Regions from separate parts of the Duganella sp. HH101 genome, predicted to be linked through region 1. Evidence: predicted binding sites of a transcription regulator. Region 1 holds the regulator's gene; the other holds the start of a gene.
The links. Region 1 encodes FliA, which starts transcription of late flagellar genes. Its sites were predicted from a motif close to CTAAAGTTTNNNNNNNNNNNGCCGNTA; they were not measured.
Positions count from the first base shown of each region.

Region 1 (4,109 bases):
CCTCGACTGCGCGCGGCGCAGACAAGGCGGCAGCCCCGGCGACGCCTGCAACGTCCGACAATGTGCGCCTGTCGCCGCAAGGCCAGGCATTGGCGGCCAGTGCGGCCGGCGGCAACAGCGCGGTGTTCGACACCAAAAAAGTCGAACGCATCAAGCTGGCGATAGCCGACGGCCAGTTCCAGGTCAACTCGGAAAAAGTGGCGGATGGCTTGCTCGATACAGTCAAGGATCTGCTGCACTCTCGCAAACGATAGGTCTACCATGTCAACCGCTACCCCGCTGAACAGCCTGCGCGAAGAAGAACAGATCATGACGACCCTGCTGGGCGTCCTGAAGCAGGAGCAGCAATACCTGGTGGCGGCGGAAATCGATGGCCTGACGGCCCTCACCACGAAGAAATCGGCACTGGTCACGCAGATGACCCTGTTGTCGGCCCAGCGCCACCGCGCCCTGGGCAAGGCCGGCTACCCGGCCGAGGAAGCCGGCATGGATGCCTGGGCTGCCGCCTGCGGCGCCGACGCCGCCGAAGCGACCGCCTTGTGGCAAGCGCTGCAGCAGCACGCGCGCGCGGCCAAGGAACTGAACCGCCTCAACGGCATGCTGATCAACAAGCAGATGAACCACACGCAGGGCGCGCTGCAAGCGCTGCGGCCGCAAACGGCGGCTGCGAACAACTTCTACGGCCCTGGCGGCCTGTCCACTTCCCTGCCCCGCAGCCGCGGCTTTTTGGCCGGCTGATTCAATTCCGCCGACCGCCTACTGCTGCTGCGGCGTCGTCGGCAACTCCGTCACCGCGTCCGGAATGCCGGACAAGATCGTCACCGCCACGCGGCGGTTGCGCGCGCGGCCGAGTTGCGTGTCGTTCGACGCCACCGGTACGTTGGCGCTATAGCCGACCGCCGTCAGCCGCTCCGGCGCCACGCCGGCGTCGATGAACAGCCGCACCACGCTGCTGGCGCGCACCGCCGACAATTCCCAGTTGGACGGGAACAGCGTATTGCGGATCGGCTGGTTGTCGGTATGGCCCTCGACCTGCACCTTGTGGTCGTCGCTTTTCAGCAGGCTGGCGACGGCGCGCAGCGCCTCGGTCGATTCATTGGTCAGGCGCGCCTCGCCCGGATCGAACAGCACCGAGGCATTGATCTCGACGCTGACGCCGCGGCTGTTCTGCGTCACCCGCACCTTGCCCTCCTTGACCAGCGGCGCCAGCGTGGACAACAAGTCCTGCGCCAGCTTGGTCATCTGGGTCTTTTCCTTGCGCAGCAGTTCGGCATGGCGCTTCAGGTTGGGATTGGGGATCGGCAGATTGGGCACTTCGGTATTGATGGGCTTGGCCGAGCCGGCGCCGCCGAAGGCGTCGCCCAGCGCCACCGACAGCACCTTGTACTGGCCGATATTGACCACCGAAATCGCGTACATGACGACGAAGAAGGCGAACAGCAGCGTGATGAAGTCGGCGTAGGAGATCAACCAGCGCTCGTGGTTCTCCGCTTCGTCGTCGAACTTCCTGCGCGCGCGCCGGTTCTGCACGTCAGTGCTCCCGCATCAGCGTGGCGATGCGCTCGTCGATGACGCGCGTGTGGTCGCCGGTGGCGATGTCGTAGAACACGGCGGCGGCGATTTCCTGCTGGTGCACGGCCTGGGTGACGATGGCCTTGAGCTTGTTGGCGATCGGGTAGAAGAACAGGTTGGCCAGGCCGACGCCGTAGATGGTCGAGACGAAGGCCACGGCGATGCCGGAGCCGAGCTTGCTCGGGTCGGTGAGGTTTTCCATCACGTGGATCAGGCCCAGCACCGCGCCCAGGATGCCGATGGTGGGCGAATAGCCGGCCGCCGATTCCCAGATGCGCACCGCCTGCCGCTCCTCGGTTTCGAAGGCGGTGATTTCGGTGTCGAGGATCTGGCGCAGCTTGTCCGGGTTGATGCCGTCGACGATCAGGCGCAGGCCCTTGGTGTTGAACTTGTCCTTGGACGCCAGCATGTAGCGCTCCAGCGACAGCAGGCCGTCGCGCCGCGCCGCCAGGTTCCAGGCGTTGATGTCGCGCGCCAGCACGGCGCGGCTGTCGGCCGGCGGCGCGAACACCAGCCGCAGCATGCGCAGGCCGCGCACAAAAGTCCGGAAGCGGGTCTGCAGCATGACGGCGCCGAAGGTGCCGACCACCACGATCGCGAACGCGGCCGGCTGCAGCAGCGAGGACAGCTTGCCGCCTTCCAGCGTCTGGCCGATGACGATGCCGGCCAGCGCCAGCAGCACCCCGGCTACGCTGGCCCAGTCCAAGACCGCTCCCGAAGTGAGGCGCGCAGACGCGCCACGGCCTGCGTATGCAACTGCGATACGCGCGATTCCGATACGCCCATCACGGCGCCGATTTCTTTCAAGTTGAGCTCCTCTTCGTAGTACAGCCCCATCAGAATCTTCTCGCGCGGCGGCAAGGCGTCGATGGCGTCGATCACGGCCTGGCGGAAGTCGCCGTCCAGCAGCGAGCGCAGCGGGTCGGCGTCGTCGTCGGCCGCATAGCGGTCGAGGAAGCTGTCGTTGCCGTCGTCGTCGTGAAAATCCTCGTAGTACACCAGCTGGTGGCCGCCGCCTTCGGACAGCATTTCCTGATAGTCGGCCAGCGACAGCTTGAGCATCTTGGCCACTTCCGACTCGGTCGGCGGATGGCCCAGACGCTGCTGCAGGGTGCTCATGGCGGTTTCGATCTTGCGCATGTTCTGGCGCATCGAGCGCGGCAGCCAGTCGCTGTTGCGCAGCTCGTCCAGCATCGCGCCGCGGATGCGCAGCACGGCATAGGTTTCGAACTGGGCGCCGTGGGTTTCCTCGTAACGGCTGATGGCGTCGAGCAGGCCGATCATCCCGGCTTGCACCAGATCGTCGACTTCGACGCTGGGCGGCAGTTTCGCCTTCATGTGATGGGCCAAGCGCTTGACCAACGGCATATGCTCCGTCAGCAAAGAATCCTTGTCCGCTTTCCCTTTGACCGTGTACATAGCCTGTTTATTATTGATTAAGCGCTAAAATATTGATGCTCCCTTAACGGAAAGATGGCGAGCCGGCCAGCGCGAAGCGCCCCGCCAGTTGACGAAACGCGACCGAAGCCCCGGCCAGCGGAAACGCATCGACCACCGCACGCCCCAAGCGTGCCGCGCGTTGCAGGTACTCATCCGCCGGCACCGATCCCATCGAAACGAGGTTCACCGCCAGGTATCGGCTTGCTGCCTGTGCCATATTATCGTATACCACCTTTGCTTCCGATTCGGAAGCCCCGGTGACGAGAATTCCGAACGGGCGCCGTCCCAGCTCCTGGTTCAGGCGCTTGATCATACTGTAAGCGGCCTTGATCGAGGTAGCGCTATTCGACACCTGCACCACGATTTCCGAGCTGGCCATGACCGGCACCGGGAAGGCCACGCCGTCGAACTCGCCGTCGACGATGACGATGCCGGTCTGCTTGGCCAGCACATCGAAGGCCTTGGCCAGGCGGCGGGTCTCGTCCGGGCCGCTGCGCGGCAGGCCGCGTGTCATCGACGCCACAGCAAAGCCTTGCGGCACCTGGTGGATCACCTGGTTCAGCGCGCACTCCTGGCGCGCCACGTTGAGCAGGCTGGCGCCGCCGTCCACACCGAGGCGCGTAGCCACGCCGTGGGCGCTGGCGCAGGCGTCGACCAGCAGCACGTCATTGCCGGCGCGGGCCAGCGAGGCGCCCAGGTTGACCAGCATGGCGCCCTTGTCGTCCTGCGGCGTGGCCGACAGGAAGGTGACGATGCGGGGCTGCGGCCCCGCCAGCATGCGGCGCAGTCCCTCCGCCTGGTCGAAATCGAAATTAGCCAAGGTGCACCTCGCGCATTGCTTGCTCGTTCTGGCCGTTGCTCATCAGCAGAGGCAGTTCGGCGTCCAGGTATTGGGTGTTGACGACATCGCGTTTCAACTTGAAAGCGCGGTCGATCAGGTAGGCCGGATCGGCCAGGTGCAGGTCTTCCGGCACGCGCTGGCCGTTCGAGACGTAGAACAGGTTGAGCTTCTGGCGGATCACCACGTCGAGCACATTGCCGATCGCGGCGGCCTCGTCCAGCTTGGTCATGATGCAGCCGGCCAGGCCGCTGCCCTG
Region 1 is NZ_LRON01000005.1:346,935-351,043, reverse strand. Features, by position in the region: gene flgM (flagellar biosynthesis anti-sigma factor FlgM) at 1-254, shown strand, start outside; gene DUGA2_RS11115 (flagella synthesis protein FlgN) at 262-738, shown strand; gene motD (flagellar motor protein MotD) at 757-1,530, opposite strand; gene DUGA2_RS11105 (flagellar motor protein) at 1,532-2,278, opposite strand; gene DUGA2_RS11100 (RNA polymerase sigma factor FliA) at 2,260-2,991, opposite strand; gene DUGA2_RS11095 (antiactivator of flagellar biosynthesis FleN protein) at 3,035-3,832, opposite strand; gene flhF (flagellar biosynthesis protein FlhF) at 3,825-4,109, opposite strand, start outside.

Region 2 (4,109 bases), on a different contig from region 1:
CGCGGACTCAACCGCCATCAGCTTGCTGACGATCTCGTCGACTTTGATGCCAGAGCCTATGCCTGGTGAAGAGATGCCCACGATGTGCTCCTAAGTAAAGCAATAATATAAGACAATATCGGCAGAATCAAACCGGACTTGAGAGGGGAGAATACCTGCCAGTTCAGGCAAAGCTGAAAAAACGGGCAGCAGTCGGCGCTGCAGGGCGTGGCGGGGCGGCGGTATGGCTGCGCAACGGGCATGCCCGTGAGATTCGCGGCGGCGGCATTCCTGCTTGCAGGATGCCATGAAGACAGAAAAAGCGGCGCGCGCGAGCGCGGCCGCTTCAGGCGGTTTGCTGGATCAGCAAGCCGGAGGCGCCGGATTTCGATTCCAGCGATTTGGCGATTTCCAGCGCTTCGGGCGATGGAATCTGGCGCAGCACTTCCTTGGTGGTCTGGTCGATCACCTTGACGACGGTGCGCTTGGTGTCGCTGTCGACCGAGAACTCCAGGCCCTGCGACTTGGCCTGCGACGACTTGTTCAGCTGCGATACGGCCTGGTTGACCTGTTCCAGCGTCGGTACGTTGGCCGGGCCTTTGACGGCGGCCGCGGTTTCGACGGCCGTGGCCGGCGCGCGCGCGGCGCCCTGGGCGGCGACTTCGCCGCCGGCGGCGGTGGCCGGGCGGTCTACTGGGCGGGCCTGGGTGGCCGTGCCGATGGTATCGATAGTCATGATGCTTCCTTTGTGAAAAATCCCCGGTTGAATAAATCAACCGGGGAACCTAGTCAGAGCGACCTTATCGGGTCAACCCTGCCCCGGATTTTAGCCACGCAGCAGCGACAGCACGCCGTTCGGCAGCGAGTTGGCCTGGGCCAAGATGGCGGTACCAGCTTGTTGCAGGATCTGGCCGCGGGTCAGGTTGGCCGTTTCCGACGCGAAGTCGGTATCTTGAATCCGGCTACGCGAAGCGGACAAGTTCTCCGTCGTCGTGTTCAGGTTCGAGATGGTCGAGGCGAAACGGTTCTGGATCGCACCCAGTGCAGCGCGGTTGCTGTTGATCTGGTTCAGAGCCGAATCGATGGTCAGCAGGGCGGCGTTGGAACCGGCCACCGAGCTGACGTCGATCTTGGAGACCGATTGCAGGTTGGAACCGGCGGTGACGTTGACGATGTCGGTGCCGACGTCGGAAGCCACCGTGAAGCCGGAATCCGACGAGAAGCTCAGGCTGCCGCCCACGGTCACTTGGGTTGCTGCGCCGCCGCCGACGGCGCCGGTCGGGATTGCCACGACGTTACCAGGAATGGCGGCAGTCGCACCGCTGGCCGGTTTGTCTGCGCCACGCAATGCCGATCCTGCCAAGGAGTCAACCCCGGTGCCGCTGACCACGTTGGTGTTCGTGATCTGAATGTCTGCACCGGATGCATTGGTCAGTTTGACTTCCTTGAAGCCGCTGGTGGCGTTGGTCTGGATCGAGGCGCTGATGCCGGTGGTGCCGACTTGCGCATTGATCGCCTGAGCCAGTCCCGACAAGTCACCGCCCTTGACTTGGGCCGAGATGGTGACTGCCGTCGAGTTGGCGTCGCTTTCCACCGAGTTGTCGCCGCGCAGCTGGAACTGGACCGAACCGTCAGGGATGGCAGCATTGCCGGCCGCGCCGCCGGCGATGGTGGCCGTGGTGACGGCGGTTGCCTTGACGCCGCTCGAGCTGCTCAGCGCGTTAACGCCGGCGGCGATTTTCTTGGCGCTCTCGCCAATGTCAACGTTGACGTTGGTGGTGGTGCCAGTGCCGGAAGTGATCGTCAGTTTCTGCGCCGTCGTGATGTGGTTGGCGCCACCGGAGACCGCCGAAGCGGTGTTGTTGGCGGTACCGTCAACCACCGAATCGAGCGTGTTGTTGCCGATGTCGGTGGCTTTGGCCGACTGGACGCCGACATTGATGGTCTGGTTGGCGTTGGCGCCGACCTGGAACTGGGCAGCGGTGAGCGAACCATCCAGCACGTTCTGGCCGTTGAACTGGGTGGTGTTGGCCACGCGGTCCAGCTCTTGCGACAGGGCCGAAACCTCGCCCTGGATCGACTTGCGGTCGGAATCGGAATTGGTGCCGTTGGCGGACTGGACTGCCAGTTCGCGGATACGCTGCAGCAGGTCACCGGCGGTGCTCAAGCCACCCTCAGCCGTTTGCGCCAGCGAGATGCCATCGTTGGCGTTACGTGCTGCCTGGGTATTGCCGCGAATTTGCGAAGTGAAGCGTTCCGAAATGGCCAAACCTGCGGCGTCGTCTTTGGCGCTGTTAATACGCAGACCGGAGGACAGGCGTTGCAGCGAAGTCGACAGGTTTGCTTGCGAGGTGGTCAGGTTACGTTGCGAATTCAGCGATGCAATATTAGTGTTAATGACTTGTGCCATGATGTTTCTCCAAAATACTTCGATTCGGCGATATGCTCAGTTCCCATTGGTCTGCCTCCACATTCCGAGACAATCAAACCGCTGTTGTAATCGGTAACGGTTGCCCAGTGGGAAAATTAAGGGGCAAAAAGGCGGGAAATTTTCTGCATCAGGCCTAAAGTTCAACACGCTTGCCCGTTTAAACGACCGCATTCGGGGAATCTTTAGGGCAAAAATAATTATATTTCGCTCTTTGTTTGGGGCAAAAAAAAGCCCGGCGGGCGCCGGGCTGTAAGTGTTTTGATAATAAAACGGCTCAGTCGGCCACGACCACCCGGTTCTTGCCGGTCTGCTTGGCGGTGTACATGGCCTTGTCGGCCCGCTTGACCAGCTCGGTCTGCTCCTCGTTCGGACGGCGCAGCGCCACCCCGGCCGAGAAGGTGATCAAGACCTTCTCGTTATCGTGCAGGAAGAAATGCTTGGTCAGCTCGCGCTGCAGCCGGGTCATGGTGCTGGCCGCCGCCTCGACCGAGGTCTCCGGCATCAGGATCAGGAATTCCTCGCCGCCGAAGCGGGCGATCACGTCCATCGAGCGCAGCGTGTCCTTGACGATCTTGACCAGGTGCTTGAGCGCGGCGTCGCCGGCGATGTGGCCGTAGGTGTCGTTGAGCTTTTTGAAATCGTCGAGGTCGAGGATGGCGATGCACAGCGGCGTGCCGCGGCGGTCGGCGCGCGCGGTCTCGCGCTCGAACACATCGTCCAGGCCCCGGCGGTTGAGGCTGCCGGTCAGCTGGTCTTCGCGCACCAGCTCGCTCAAATGCTGCAGCTTGGCCTCCAGCGCGTGGATGCGGTTCTCGGCGTCCTGCACTTCCTGGCGCGCCAGCACCATCTTGTCGCGCGCCTTCAGGGCCTCGCTCTGCACCAGGCGGGTTTCCTTGAGCACTTCGTCGAGGATGGTGTTGAGCTCGGCGATATTGTCGGCCTTGCTGATCTTTTCCGAATAGCCGCCGATCTTTTCGTGGAAGTCGCCGGTCGAGGCCGCCACTTGGCCGAGGCGGTCGATAAAGGTCATCATCATGTTCTTGACGGTGAGCTTGACGTCCGACAGGCTGTGCTTGAGCTGGCCCTGCTTGTAGATCACTTCCTTCAGGCTGCGCGTGGCTTCCTCCAGCGCGCGCACGTCGATCGGGCCGGTGATCAGGTTTTGCACCGATTCGATCTGGCCGCGCAGCCAGCTGTCGTCGTCGAGCAGCTCGCTGACGTTTTCCAGCAGCAGCTTGAACAGGCGCAGCAGCAGTTCCTGCTGTTCGCCGCTGTCGGCGCCGCGCAGCTCGATCTGGTAGCACAGCTGCTTCAGGCGCAGGGCGATCTCGGCCAGCGCCTCCTCGCTGTGGGCCAGCTTGGTGGCCGCGCCCAGCGATTCGGCCTCGGCCACCAGCACCGGGGCGCCGGACAGCAGCGAGGCGACCGCGAAGGTCAGGGTGCGGCTCAGCAGGTCGCGCAGCGTGCGGCTTTGCTCGTCCTCGGCCGGCAGGCCGGCCACTTCGATGCCGGTCTTGCGGCTGATGAAGTGTTTTTCCACCAGCTGCGACAGGGTCTTGGCATAGCCTTCCCAGTCGCGCGACTTGACGGCGCGGTTGAAGCGGCGGCCGAAGTCGGCCAGGTCGCCGGTGTTTTCGGTCAGGCGGGTGGCGAACTGGCTCAGCACCGATTCCGGGCCGGGATCGACCGCGACGATCGG
Region 2 is NZ_LRON01000009.1:257,006-261,114, reverse strand. Features, by position in the region: gene fliD (flagellar filament capping protein FliD) at 1-81, opposite strand, end outside; gene DUGA2_RS16880 (flagellar protein FlaG) at 326-715, opposite strand; gene DUGA2_RS16875 (flagellin) at 806-2,389, opposite strand; gene DUGA2_RS16870 (GGDEF domain-containing protein) at 2,685-4,109, opposite strand, start outside.
Region 2: a site for FliA is predicted at 2,570-2,596, ahead of DUGA2_RS16875 (flagellin). Genes of this name have one in related genera too.